DNA from 2 places in the Serratia sp. Sp408 genome. Region 2 is predicted to be linked to the other one. Evidence: predicted binding sites of a transcription regulator. Region 2 holds the regulator's gene; the other holds the start of a gene.

Region 1 (7,328 bases), on a different contig from region 2:
CAGCATGCGTTGCCAGCCGTCCTGCGCTGATTCGGCATGGTAACTGGGGCGGTAATCGGCGTTAAACGCGTGGCCCGCTTGCGGATAGACCACGATGTCGGCATCCGCGTTGGCGGCGCGGATCGCCTGGCGCATACTTTCCACCGTTTCCTGCGGGATACTGCCGTCCTGCCCGCCGTATAACCCCAATACCGGCGCCGTCAGCTGCGTGGCGATATCCACCGGGTGTTTCGGTGAGTTGAGGGTTTTCTCTCCCACCAATTTGCCGTACCAGGCGACGGCGGCTTTCAGTTGCGGGTTATGCGCCGCATACAACCAGGTAATGCGCCCACCCCAGCAAAAACCGGTGATCGCCAACTTGCTGGCATCGCCACCATGGCGTATGGCCCAATTGGCGGTATGATCCAAATCGATCAGCACTTGCTTATCTGGCACTTTGCTGACCAGTTTTTGCAGCAGTTCGCTGATATCGCTGTAATCTCGTGCTTCACCCTGGCGGAAATACAGCTCAGGCGCGATCGCCAGATAGCCCTCTTTAGCCAGCCGGCGGCACAGATCCTGAATATGCTGATGAACGCCGAAGATTTCCTGTACCACCAGTACCACCGGGAAGGGGCCGTTATGAGCGGCCGGTTTGGCGATAAAGGCCGGCAGGTCGTCACCCTGTGACGGAATGGTGGTTTCACCCGCATGAATGCCTGCGTCGTCGGTATAAACAGTGGTTGCAGCCAACGGCGTGGTGGCCGGATTAAAACCCTCTTTGGCCTGTTTTAATGTCATCACGTATTCGGTTTTCATTGCGGTCTCCATGCAAGAGAAAAGCAGTTCTGCAAGTAACTATAGGTAAGATTGCGCCCGGTTGTCATCGTGGTGCGTGTGCCTGTAGTGGCTAGACTTGGACAAAACGCAGCGGTGAGAACGGCCATTTCTGTGATATAAATCACAAAAATTATGTAGATCGTAATTCGTTTCTTTATTGGTGGTGATGTTGGTCACGAAAAAGGGCGTTGATTTTCAGTAGAGTACTTTTTTGTTCCTCCCAATAATCTGATCTATGAGGAGTCTCTTATGTCTCAGTCTGACGTTTTCCATCTCGGCCTCACCAAAAATGATTTACAAGGGGCTCAGCTTGCGATTGTTCCTGGCGATCCGCAGCGTGTAGAGAAAATCGCCAAATTGATGGAAAACCCAGTGCATCTGGCGTCCCATCGTGAATTCACCTCATGGCGTGCAGAATTGGACGGCAAAGCGGTTATCGTTTGCTCGACTGGCATCGGCGGCCCTTCCACTTCTATCGCAGTAGAGGAATTGGCGCAACTGGGCATTCGCACTTTCCTGCGCATTGGTACTACTGGCGCGATTCAGCCGCATATCAACGTCGGTGATGTGCTGGTGACCACGGCGGCGGTACGCCTTGACGGTGCCAGCCTGCATTTTGCGCCAATGGAATTCCCGGCGGTAGCGGACTTCGCCTGCACCACCGCGTTGGTTGAAGCAGCCAAAGCCAGCGGTGCCAACACGCATATTGGCGTGACCGCGTCCTCCGATACTTTCTACCCGGGCCAGGAACGTTATGATACCTATTCCGGTCGCGTGGTCAGCCGGTTCAAAGGCTCGATGGAAGAGTGGCAATCCATGGGCGTAATGAACTATGAAATGGAATCCGCGACGCTGTTGACCATGTGCGCCAGTCAGGGCCTGCGTGCCGGTATGGTGGCCGGCGTGATCGTTAACCGTACCCAGCAGGAAATTCCGAATGCGGAAACCATGAAGCAAACCGAAAGCCATGCGGTGCAAATCGTGGTGGACGCGGCGCGCCGCCTGCTGTAATCCTCCAATGCAACGGGCCCTCACGCGGCCCGTTTCTCCATTCAGGCGTAATCTGTTACGGTGGTCTTCTCCGGCGTCGGCAGATCGTCATGATTGCCGCGTTGTCTTGGCACCGCTGGTGCTTTCTTCGACAATAATCAAGAGGATGTCTATGACTGCCCAGATTCTGCTTCATCCTTCACTTGCGCCGCTTGACGGTGGTATCAACTTCCGTGACTTGGGCGGCAACAGCGTGGCCGATGGCCGCCGTATCAAACGCGGTTTACTGTTTCGTTCCGGTTTGCTCGAACGGTTGACCGAAAATGACTGTACCTTTCTGGCCGGCGTGCCGGTACGGTCAGTGCTCGACTATCGCGATGCCGACGAAGTACAAGCCAAACCGGATGTGCTGTGGAGCGGTGCCGATTACCACCATTTCCCGGCCAACCCGTTGAGCAACGAGGTTAACGCCAACCTGGAAAGCCTGACCAGCGAAACCCTGGCAAACTTTGACGCGCGGGCCTTCATGCTGGAACTGTATCGTCGATTACCGTTTGGCAATGCGGCATATCGGCAGTTGGCCAACCTGCTGGCGCAGCCGGACGCCGGCGCTATTGTTCAGCACTGTGCGGTGGGCAAGGACCGTACCGGCATCGGTTCGGCACTGGTGTTGTTCGCGCTGGGGGCAGACCGGGCCACGGTTGTGGAAGACTATCTGCTGACGGAAACCACGCTGGCCAGCTTCCGCGAACATATGCTGGATCAGCTGTCCATTCGCCTGAACGACGCGGCGCTGGCGCAGTTTGCCTTCGTATTGAGCGCTCGCGAAGAGTTCCTGATGACTGCGCTTGGCTGCATCGATACACAGTACGGCAGCACCGATCGCTGGCTGGAAGCGGAGTACGGGCTGGGGGACAGCCAGCGCGAAACCCTGCGGGCGCACTATCTGGAATAGTCGTACAGCAAGCGCAATGTTTAGCCGGGGTTTAACCAACGTCGGCGGGCATTGCGTATCCTTGGGCAAAGGATATCCGGTATCAAGGAGACGGGTTTGAATCTGAACGACATTATCCACTGGGTCAGCGAAGTCGTGCGGCAGCACGAGGGCTGGGCCATTCCCATCATTTTCTTCCTGGCTTTTGGCGAATCGCTGGCGTTTCTGTCGCTGTTGCTGCCAGCCACGGTGATCCTGCTGGCGTTGGGGGCGCTGATTGGCGAAAGCGGCATTGCGTTCTGGCCGATTTGGGCTGCCGCGGCGGCGGGCGCCTTTTTTGGCGATTGGCTTTCCTATTGGGTCGGCTACCATTATCAGCAGCGGGTGGCGCATATGTGGCCGCTGTCACGCAATCCGCAACTGCTGGTGCGTGGCCACGCGTTTTTTGAACGCTGGGGCGTGCTCGGCATCTTCTTCGGGCGCTTCTTTGGCCCCCTGCGCGCCGTAGTGCCGCTGGTCGGCGGCATCTGTGCCATGCCGCAGCGCTATTTTCAATTGGCCAATATTACCTCGGCGATGATTTGGGCGTTCGGCATTCTTGCGCCGGGCGCATTTGGTATCAAGTGGCTAAGCCAGTGGTTTGGCTAGCGCTTTTGCTGTTTGCTCAGCGTTTCGCATTATTACCTGCAACATGCAAATCAGGCTGGACATCCATACAGTCTCCCCTTAACGTGACCGCAGCGGGCGTGTTACGCGCTGGAATAGAACAGGGTAACGGGAGGCAGGGTGGATACCAGTCTGATTTACGGTATTGGCGGGAGCGTGGTCGGCTTATTGCTCGGGTGGTTGATCGCCAATTTGCGGGTTCAGCAAAATCAGGCGCAGCACGAAACCGAACTGCGCCTGCTGGAGCAGTCGCTGCATCAGGCGCAGCAGGACATCACGCTGCGCCAGGAAACGCTACAGCGCCAGGAACAGCAGTTGCGGCAAAACGATCTCGAGCTGCGCAACGTGCACGGGCAACTGGCGGCGACGCAGGAAAAGCTGAGCCAGCTCGAGCACTGGCGCAACGAATGCGAACTGCTGAATCAGGAACTGCGCGCCCAGCGTGAGGTGAACAGCGTGCAGGAAGCCGAGCTGCGCGAAGTCACTATCCGTCTGGAAGAAACGCGCATGGCCGCAGAGGAAAAACAGCGCCTGCTGATCAATAGCGAGCAGCGTCTGACTACCCAGTTCGAAAACCTGGCCAACCGAATATTTGAGCACAGCGGTCGTAAAGTGGATGAACAGAACAGGCAGAGTCTGGATCGCCTGCTGCTGCCGCTGCGTGAACAGCTCGACGGTTTCCGCCGCCAGGTGCAGGACAGCTTTGGTCAGGAGGCACGGGAGCGCCATACCCTGACGCATGAAATCCGTAATCTGCAACAGTTGAATGCCCAGATGGCTCGGGAGGCGATCAACCTCACCAAGGCGTTGAAAGGGGATAACAAAACCCAGGGCAATTGGGGCGAGGTGGTGCTGAGCCGGGTACTCGAAGCGTCCGGCCTGCGCGAAGGTCATGAATACGAAACCCAGGTCAACGTGCGGCTGGATCACCAGAGTCGTATGCAGCCGGACGTAATAGTGCGGTTGCCGCAGGGGAAAGACGTGGTGATCGACGCCAAAATGTCGCTGGTGGCCTACGAGCGCTATTTCAACAGCGAAGACGACGCGGAGCGAGAAGCGGCGTTGAGCGAACATATCGCATCGCTGCGCGGGCATATTCGTTTGCTGGGCCGCAAGGATTATCAGCAATTACCGGGCTTGCGCTCGCTCGATTACGTGCTGATGTTTATCCCGGTCGAACCGGCCTTCCTGTTGGCGATAGATCGGGAGCCCGAATTGATCAGCGAAGCGCTGAAGCACAATATCATGCTGGTTAGTCCGACCACGCTGCTGGTGGCGTTACGTACCATCACCAACCTGTGGCGCTATGAGCATCAGAGCCAGAACGCCCAGCGTATCGCCGATCGTGCTGCGCGGTTGTATGACAAAATGCGACTGTTTGTCGATGATATGTCGGCGTTGGGGCAAAGCCTCGACAAAGCGCAGGGGAGCTATCGCCAGGCGATGAACAAACTGAGTGAAGGCCGTGGTAATCTTATCGGCCAGACTGAAGGTTTCCGCGCGCTGGGGGTCGAAGTAAAACGCCCGATCAACCCGCTGTTGGCGCAGCAGGCCAGCGCTCAGGATCGGGGGGATTCGCCGGCGGCGGACGAGGAACACATCAGCGCGCTGTCAGAAGCCCATGACGACCAGGACGGCCGGGAATCACGCCACGCATCGCAAGGCTGAACGCCGCTGCAAGGTGGGGTATTTCGCCGGGTTCTGGTACACTCCACAACACAAAATTGACTGAATAGCAGGCAGGACAATGGCAGATCAATCGCAGGAAACCACCGATTTCGGTTTTCGCACCGTAGCCCGTGAAGAAAAACAGGCCATGGTTGCTGACGTTTTTCACTCGGTAGCCGCAAAATATGACGTGATGAACGATCTGATGTCGTTTGGCATCCATCGTGTCTGGAAGCGTTTTACCATCGATTGCAGCGGCGTGCGCCGGGGCCAGCGCGTGCTGGATCTGGCCGGCGGTACTGGCGACCTGGCCGCCAAGTTCTCCCGCATGGTGGGTGAACAAGGGCAGGTGGTGCTGGCGGATATCAACGAATCGATGCTGAAGATGGGCCGCGAAAAACTGCGCGACCGTGGCATTGTCGGCAACATCAGCTATGTGCAGGCCAACGCCGAAGCGCTGCCGTTCCCGGACAACTATTTCGATTGCATTACCATTTCCTTCGGGTTGCGCAACGTCACCGACAAAGACAAGGCACTGCGTTCCATGTTCCGCGTCCTAAAGCCGGGCGGCCGTCTGCTGGTGCTGGAGTTTTCCAAGCCGCTGCTGGAGCCGTTGAGCAAAGCCTACGACGCTTACTCCTTCCACGTATTGCCGAAGATTGGCGAACTGGTGGTGAAAGATCCGGACAGTTACCGTTACCTGGCCGAGTCGATTCGCATGCATCCGGATCAGGAAACGCTGAAAGGCATGATGCAGACCGCCGGTTTTGAAAACGTCAGCTATTTCAACCTGACCGGCGGCATTGTCGCTTTACATCGCGGCTTCAAGTTCTGATATGGACATGCCGATGCTGTTAACCCCCTTGCTGACCGGCGTGCTGGAAACCACGCTCAATAGTCTGCTGTTCCGCGATCGTAGCATGAAGATGGCCCGTCAGCGCTTGGCCGGCAAAGTGCTGCGTATCGAACTGCAAGAGTTTTCCTCGCCGCTGATACTGATCTTCAGCGAGCAGCGGGTAGACGTGCTCGGCCAATCGGAAGACAGCGCCGACTGTACGGTGCAAAGCCGAATACCGGTGCTGCTGAAGTTGCGCGATCGTCAGCAGCTGTCACCGCTGATGCGTAGCGGCGAGCTGATTGTCGAAGGCGATATACAGGTTGTCCAACAACTGGTGGGATTACTCGATCTGGCTGAATGGGATCCGGCGGAATGGCTGGCTCCTTACGTCGGCGATATCGCAGCGCAAGGTATCACCCAGGTGTTCGGCAAAGGCGCCGGCCTGCTTAGAGCGGGGGTGCAAAGCCAACTGCATTACGTGGCGGAAACGTTGACCGAAGAATGGCGCGTGGCGCCAGGTCCCCTGGAAGTCGTGTGGTTCAATGAAGAAGTGGATGCGGTGAGCCGCGATGTTGAATCCCTGTTAGTCCGCATGGACAAGTTGGAGGGTAAGCGATGACCCCTGGCGAACTACGCCGCCTGTATTTGATCGTGCGTGTTTTTCTCAGTTATGGCCTGGATGAACTGATTCCCAGGATACGGCTGACGCTGCCGTTGCGTATTGGTCGCCGTCTGCTGTTCTGGATGCCAAATCGTCACAAGGACAAACCGTTGGGCGAGCGTTTACGGCTGGCATTGCAAGAGCTGGGCCCGGTATGGATCAAGTTTGGCCAGATGATGTCGACGCGGCGTGATTTGTTCCCGCCGCAGATTGCCGATCAACTGACCCTGTTGCAGGATCGGGTAGCGCCGTTTGACGGCGCGTTGGCGCGCCAGCATATTGAACTGGCGATGGGGGGCCCACTGGAACAATGGTTTGACGATTTTGACCAGCAGGCGCTGGCCTCCGCCTCCATTGCCCAGGTGCATACCGCGCGCTTGAAAAGCAACGGTCAGGAAGTGGTGCTGAAGGTGATTCGTCCCGATATTGGGCCGATTATCAAGGCCGATGTACGCTTGATGTACCGTTTGGCCGGCTGGGTGCCGAAGCTGTTGCCGGACGGCCGCCGTCTGCGCCCGCGTGAAGTGGTGCGCGAATATGAAAAGACCCTGCTGGATGAGTTGAACCTGCTGCGTGAAGCGGCGAACGCCATCCAACTGCGCCGTAATTTTGAAGGCAGCCCGATGCTGTACGTGCCGGAAGTCTATTCGGACTACTGTCGCGAAAGTGTGCTGGTGATGGAACGCATCTATGGCATACCGGTTTCCGATATCCCTACGCTGGAAAAGCAGGGCACCAACATGAAGCTGCTG
Region 2 (7,328 bases):
AGAGGTTGGCCAGGGCGCGCAGCTCCGGCAACGACGTCAGCGCAGCAACGATGTGCTGGCCGGCGACGGCATAAATCAGCGCGAAGCCCAGCGCCACCATACATGCCTGCCGACATGCCGCACGCCAGATGCGTCGCAGCTGTCGATCGTCCCTTGCTCCATAAGCATGGCCGGAATGCGCCTCAACGGCATAGGCAAAACCGTCCAGCGCATAGGCGGTAAAGGTCAGCAGGTTCATCAGTACCGCGTTTACCGCCACCACCTCGCTGCCGAGACGTGCGCCAAAGATGGTCAACGAGGCAAAGCACAGCTGCAGCAATAGCGATCGCAGCATGATGTCGCGGTTGAGCGCCAGCAGGCGACGCAGATTGCCACGCCAGGCGTGGCGCAGCATTGCCGGTGTAATACCACGCAGGCGCATCACCCGCCAACTGAGCCACACCCCCAGTAGCAGCGTGGCATATTCGGCAATGGCGGTGGCGGTGGCTGCGCCCTGCACGTTCCAGCCCAGCCCCATCACCAACCAGATATCCAGTACGATATTCAGCAGGTTGCCGACGATCAGCAGGATCACCGGCGCGCGCACGTACTGCACGCCCAGCAGCCAGCCCAGTAATACCAGGTTTGCCAAGGCGGCCGGCGCGCTCAGCCAGCGGATTTCCAGGAACAGCCGGGCCTGCGCCAACACCTCGGCGTCGCCACCGACGATGCTCAACGCCAGGTCGATCAACGGATGACGCAGCAGCACAATGGCCAAACCAGCCAGTAGCGCCAGCATCAGCGGTTGCATGAAGGCGCGCGCCAGTGCCAGGGGATTTTGCGCCCCCAGCGCCTGCGCGGCCAGCCCGGTGGTACTCATGCGCAGGAACAGTAACAGCATGAACAGGAAGCTGGTTGCCATCGAACCGATCGCCACGCCCCCCAGATAGTTCGGGCTGTCGAGATGACCAATCACCGCCGTATCCACCAACCCCAGCAGCGGTACGGTGATATTGGAAAAGATCATCGGCAGCGCCAGACGCCACAGGGCTTTGTCGGTATCGCTGGTGAAAGTGGCAAGCAGGCGCATAGTAACATGTTCCCGTAGGTACCCACGCTCTGGCAAGGGGAGCGATTTACCGGCTACGCCTTGAAAGCTCTTGGGTATGGTGATGTTTTGACGATGGCATCGCCCCAGAACGGGCTGAGGCGATTAGGTTCGGGGGACTGCGAGTTAGATCCAATCACCGTTGCGAATGACGCCGACGGCCAGGCCTTCAATGGTGAAGTTCTGCTGACGAAGATCGACCACAATCGGTTGAAACTCACTGTTTTCCGGTAATAACTCTACCACATTACCGTGTTTTTTCAGGCGTTTGACGGTGACTTCGTCTTCAATGCGCGCCACCACCACCTGGCCGTTACGCACGTCCTGGGTTTTATGCACCGCCAGCAAGTCGCCGTCGAGAATGCCGATATCGCGCATCGACATGCCGTTGACCCGCAGCAGGAAGTCTGCGTTTGGCTTGAAGAGCGAAGGATCGACCTTGTAGTGCCCTTCGATATGCTGCTGCGCCAGCAGTGGCTCACCGGCGGCCACCCGGCCAATCAGCGGCAGGCCGTCTTCATCTTCCATCAGCAGACGAATGCCGCGCGAGGCGCCGGAGACGATTTCGATGACGCCTTTGCGCGCCAGGGCCTTGAGGTGTTCTTCAGCGGCATTAGGCGAGCGGAACCCCAGACGCAGCGCGATCTCGGCACGCGTTGGCGGCATGCCCGTCTGCGAAATATGATCGCGAATCAGGTCGTAGACCTCTTGCTGTCTGGTAGTTAATGCTTTCATTCCGCCCCCTGTTTGTTTATACAGTCTTGCTGTGAGTATATACAGGTGAACGTGGATTGGGAACTGGAGAATGAATAAAAATCAGGGATTAGCGAGGTGCTGCGCAACATCGATTGCCTGCCGCTCAAACCAGGTATTGCCACAGTACGCTGACCCAGACAAACAGCGCCAGTGCAATCGCCAGCGACACCGCCGCCGAGCCCATGTCCTTGGCGCGGCCGGAAAGCTCGTGGTGTTCAGTGCCGATGCGATCGACGATCGCCTCAATCGCACTGTTGAGCATTTCGACAATCATCACCAGTACCACCGAACCGATCAATAAAATGCGCGCTATCGCACCCACATCCAGCCAAATCGCCAGTATGATGGCCAGCACGGTCGCCACCAGTTCCTGGCGAAACGCGGCTTCATGCTGCCAGGCGGCGGTCAATCCCTTATAGGAATATCCGAAAGCTTTGATGACGCGAGTCAAACCGGTTGCTTGATTTGCCATGTTGCGGTGTGCCTTTTATAAGTGATAAGTCATAATCTTAACGGCTCTGGTTTTTTTAACACCACAGATCTGCTACCCGGTTTCTGGTATGCTTGCGGCGCATTGCTAACAAGAGGCTTCACGTTGTTATGTCAGGTTGGCGTAAAATTTATTATAAATTATTGAATTTACCACTAAAACTGTTGGTAAGAAGTAAGGTTATCCCTTCAGATCCGGTCACGGAGTTAGGGTTGGATCCCTCACGGCCGATTTTGTATGTTTTACCTTATAATTCCAAGGCGGATTTACTGACGCTGCGCACCCAGTGCCTGGCGCAGGATCTGCCCGATCCGCTCACTCCGTTGGAGATCGACGGCGCCGTACTGCCGAGCTACGTGTTTATCCACGATGGCCCGCGCGTATTCCGCTACTACACGCCGAAAGAAGAGTCGGTAAAACTGTTCCACGATTATCTCGACCTGCACCGCAATAACCCGGATCTCGATATTCAGATGCTGCCGGTTTCGGTGATGTTTGGCCGTTCGCCGGGGCGCGAAAGCCACGGTACGCCGCATCTGCGTCTACTGAACGGTGTGCAGAAGTTCTTTGCCGTACTGTGGCTGGGACGTGACAGTTTTGTGCGTTTCTCCAATACGGTGTCTCTGCGCCGCATGGCGACCGAGCACGGTACCGACAAGATTATCGCGCAAAAGCTGGCGCGCGTGGCGCGCATGCACTTTTCACGGCAGCGTCTGGCGGCAGTCGGGCCTAGCCTGCCTGCACGTCAGGATCTGTTCAACAAGCTGCTGGCGTCCAAAGCGATTGAAAAAGCGGTAGAAGACGAAGCACGCAACAAAAAGATTTCGCACGAGAAGGCCCAGCAGAACGCCATTGCGCTGATGGAAGAGATCGCGGCAGACTTCTCTTACGAAACGGTGCGCCTGTCGGATCGCGTGCTGAGCTGGACCTGGAACCGCTTGTATCAGGGCCTCAACGTCACCAACGCCGAACGCGTGCGCCAGCTGGCGCAGGACGGGCATGAAATCGTCTATGTGCCATGCCACCGCAGCCATATGGATTACCTGCTGCTGTCTTACGTGCTGTACCACCAGGGGCTGGTACCGCCGCACATTGCCGCCGGTATCAATCTTAACTTCTGGCCGGCCGGGCCGATCTTCCGCCGTCTGGGCGCGTTCTTTATTCGCCGCACCTTCAAGGGCAACAAGCTCTACTCGACGGTGTTTCGCGAGTACCTCGGCGAACTGTTCACCCGCGGCTACTCGGTGGAATACTTCGTTGAAGGCGGTCGTTCGCGTACCGGACGCCTGCTGGAACCCAAAACCGGCACCCTGTCGATGACCATCCAGGCGATGCTGCGCGGCGGCACCCGCCCGATTACCCTGGTGCCGATCTACATCGGTTACGAACACGTGATGGAAGTCGGTACCTACGCCAAAGAACTACGTGGTGCCACCAAAGAAAAAGAAAGCCTGCTGCAGATGCTGCGCGGTCTGCGTAAACTGCGCAACCTCGGCCAGGGTTACGTCAACTTTGGCGATCCATTGCCGTTGACCTCGTACCTCAATCAGCACGTGCCGCAGTGGCGGGAGTCGATCGACCCGATCGAAGCACAGCGTCCAAGCTGGCTGACACCAACGGTCAACGATCTGGCTGGCAAGATCATGGTACGTATCAACAATGCCGCCGCCGCCAACGCCATGAATCTGTGCTCCACTGCACTGCTGGCTTCACGCCAGCGTTCGCTGACACGCGAGCAGTTGATTGAGCAACTGGAGTGCTACCTGCAGCTGATGCGCAACGTGCCTTACGCCAGTGATGTCACCGTGCCGCAGCAGTCGGCAGAGGCGTTGCTGGATCACGCGCTCAACATGAACAAGTTCGAGGTAGAGAAGGACAACATCGGCGATATCATCATTCTGCCACGCGAGCAGGCGGTGTTGATGACCTATTACCGCAACAATATCCATCATTTGCTGGTATTGCCGTCGCTGATCGCCTCTATCGTGATGCACCATCGCCGCGTCTCGCGCAGCGAACTGTTACGCCAAATCAGCCTGATTTATCCGATGCTGAAAGCTGAACTGTTCCTGCATTACGATACCGACCAATTGCCGGCGGTGTTGAATACGTTGGTCGACGAACTGGCTCGCCAGCGGTTGATCTGCGACCAGGGCGAGGAGCTGGTGCTCAACTCGGCACGCATTCGTCCGCTGCAATTGCTGGCAGCCGGCGTGCGTGAAACGCTGCAACGCTACGCCATCACGCTGTCGATCCTGAGCGCCAACCCGAGCATCAACCGTGGCGCGCTGGAGAAAGAGAGCCGTATCATGGCGCAGCGTCTGTCGGTACTGCACGGCATCAACGCCCCGGAGTTCTTCGACAAGGCGGTATTTTCCACCCTGGTGGCCACGCTACGCGCCGAAGGCTATATCAATGATATTGGCGATGCGATCCGTGAGCACACCATGGAGGTTTACAGCATGTTGAGCGATCTGATCACGCCGGAAATCAAGTTGACCATTGAGAGCGTCAGCCTGCCGGCGGACGGAAACGCCTTGCCGCCAGCGGTGGAAGAGCCCAAAGAAGACGAGTAATCGGTCGTTACCACGAAGAAGGCACCCACGCGGGTGCCTTTTTTATCTGCATCGTTTATGGCGTCAGCGCGTCAGATATAGCTCAGCGCGATACCGATAAACACCACCAACCCAACGTAGTTGTTATGCAAAAACGCCCGGAAGCAGGCATCGCGATCGCGCGTGGCGATCTGCCGTTGCTGATGAATAAACAGCGCCCCCGCCAGCAGCAGCGACCAATAAAACGCGCCACCCAACTGCGACAGATAGCCGACCGACAGCAACAGTAACAGCGTGGCGAACTGCAACAGGCCGACGATCAGCTTGTCATGGCGGCCAAACAGCACGGCAGTGGACTTGATGCCGATTTTCAGGTCGTCGTCACGATCGACCATCGCATACAGCGTATCGTACGCTACCGTCCAGCAGATATTCGCCAACAGCAACAGCCAGCAGCTCAGCGGCAAGGCTTCGCTGACCGCCGCAAAGGCCATTGGGATCCCCCAGCCGAACGCCGCGCCCAGCACCACCTGCGGCAGGTTGCTGACCCGTTTCATAAACGGATAAATCCAGGCCAGCGCCAGCGCCGCCAACGACAGCCAGATGGTCATGGCGTTCAGCGTCAGCACCAGGGCAAAGGACACCAGCACCAGCGTTACGAACAGGATTTTGGCCTCTTTTACGCTGACGCGGCCGCTCGGTAACGGCCGTTTGGCGGTACGTTTGACATGACCGTCGAAATCTCGATCGGCAAAATCATTCACCACGCAGCCGGCCGCCCGCATCAGAAACACGCCCAATACAAATACCAGCAGAATGGATACCGGTGGAATACCTTGTCCCGCCAGCCACAGCGCCCATAACGTCGGCCACAGCAACAGCAGGGTACCGATCGGCTTGTCAATGCGCATCAGATGGCAGTATGCCTGCCATTTACTTTGCTTCACGCTTCCTTCCACGTTCTCTGCTCTCCTCGTCACGCCGGATCGACGCGGTTCACCGTATAAATCGGCGATGCGGGTAAAAACAGCTCGGTCAGCAGCAGCGGTTTGCCCGCCAGACGCAGCCGCGAGCGACGCGCCCACAAATCGTCTTGCCGACCGATATGAATATAATCACGCGTCAGCGCGTCACTACTGAACAAGTAGCGCCCCAACGGCACGGTGCCCAGATCGACCAGCGCCTGATCGGGACCGGTCAGCGTTTCCAGTGGGATCACCGTGCGCCCCAACAGCCAGGGTTGGTTGTCGCCCAGCAGGACGATTTCACGCAGCCAATAACGAGGGCTTTCCGGCAGGTGTTCCGCTTCGTCACCCAGTTCGGCGCGGCTGATAAAGCCTTCGCGCTGCGGTTCAACATGCACCCGTTGGCAATGCCGTTCGAAGCGTCGGGTCATCGAGCCCAGCTCCATTAACCAATCATTAACCGCGGCGGGAACCTCAGAGTGCGGTGCGGTGAGCCATTCCAGCGGAGGCAGGATGGATTCGCTAGTGCCAGACATTGATCTACTCCACATCAGCAGCGCGCGAAACCGGCCGCGCGCGCCAGACTATACAAACTGTTAACAGGAGACCATTGTAACGCAGAAAAGCAAAAGCGGCAGGGTGATTCAATGAGGGGACGGCGGGTTATCAACATGCAGGGCATGGGAAGGCGCAGTATAACCGCGCCGGTGACGGTCAACCGGCAGCGACGAAAAAAGGGGCGCCGAGGCGCACCAGTCATCGAGCCAGCATCGACAGCGTGGGGTACTACCCCTTGCCTTTCACGCTGCTGATAAAGGTTTCACGCGCGGTGGACGAACCCAGTTTTTCAGCTTCATTCATCAGTTTTAGCGCCTTGTCGATATCCCCCGCCTTCACCGCCTGGCGAATACCGTTGTTAAAGTAACTTTCGGTATCATTCAGCATCGGCTCGGCCGGTTTCGCAGCCGCATTGGCCGCAGGCGCGTTGGTGCCCACCACCACCGGCGCCGCTGCCGGCGCAGATTGCAGCATGCCGATCATCACGTTGCCGGTCCCCTGCTCGGCGGTGACTTTCAGTTTCAACTGACCGGAGGTGGTGTGACGGGCAATAGGATCGGGAATATCCGGCACCGCATTACCCACGCCGCGCGCATACGCCTTCGCCGGGTTGGTCAGTTGCGTGGTTTTGCTCAAATCCTGGCGGGTGGTATACACCAGCAGATAGATTTGCTTTTGACCCAGCGCCGGCGTCAGTTTCAGGGTGCCTTCCAACCGATCGGCTGACATCACGCCCGGCGGCTGATACGCGAAATAACTGCTTGGGTAATAGGCGGCCGGTCGCTGATGCTCATCCAGCACCAGCACGCTCGGCGCATAAAGCGCATTGTCTTTGGCAATGCTGCTCAGGGTGATTTCCAGCGATCCACGGTCGGCCGGCAGCGTATAGGCCGCCACCGCCCCTTGAATATCGCCCT

What was found. Region 2 encodes LexA, which represses DNA repair genes until DNA is damaged. Its sites were predicted from a motif close to TNCTGTATGTACATACAGNA; they were not measured.
Region 1: rmuC (DNA recombination protein RmuC) is a predicted target of LexA. The motif match lies at 3,445-3,464, and genes of this name have one in related genera.

The regions. Positions count from the first base shown of each region.
Region 1 is NZ_JBXUFT010000003.1:15,434-22,761, reverse strand. Features, by position in the region: gene AC2AXP_RS12520 (dienelactone hydrolase family protein) at 1-798, opposite strand, end outside; gene udp (uridine phosphorylase) at 1,069-1,830, shown strand; gene AC2AXP_RS12510 (tyrosine-protein phosphatase) at 1,982-2,764, shown strand; gene AC2AXP_RS12505 (DedA family protein) at 2,861-3,391, shown strand; gene rmuC (DNA recombination protein RmuC) at 3,530-5,077, shown strand; gene ubiE (bifunctional demethylmenaquinone methyltransferase/2-methoxy-6-polyprenyl-1,4-benzoquinol methylase UbiE) at 5,157-5,912, shown strand; gene ubiJ (ubiquinone biosynthesis protein UbiJ) at 5,926-6,534, shown strand; gene ubiB (ubiquinone biosynthesis regulatory protein kinase UbiB) at 6,531-7,328, shown strand, end outside.
Region 2 is NZ_JBXUFT010000002.1:308,266-315,593, forward strand. Features, by position in the region: gene dinF (MATE family efflux transporter DinF) at 1-1,069, opposite strand, end outside; gene lexA (transcriptional repressor LexA) at 1,214-1,822, opposite strand; gene AC2AXP_RS12255 (diacylglycerol kinase) at 1,947-2,315, opposite strand; gene plsB (glycerol-3-phosphate 1-O-acyltransferase PlsB) at 2,444-4,909, shown strand; gene ubiA (4-hydroxybenzoate octaprenyltransferase) at 4,981-5,847, opposite strand; gene ubiC (chorismate lyase) at 5,865-6,389, opposite strand; gene malM (maltose operon protein MalM) at 6,640-7,328, opposite strand, start outside.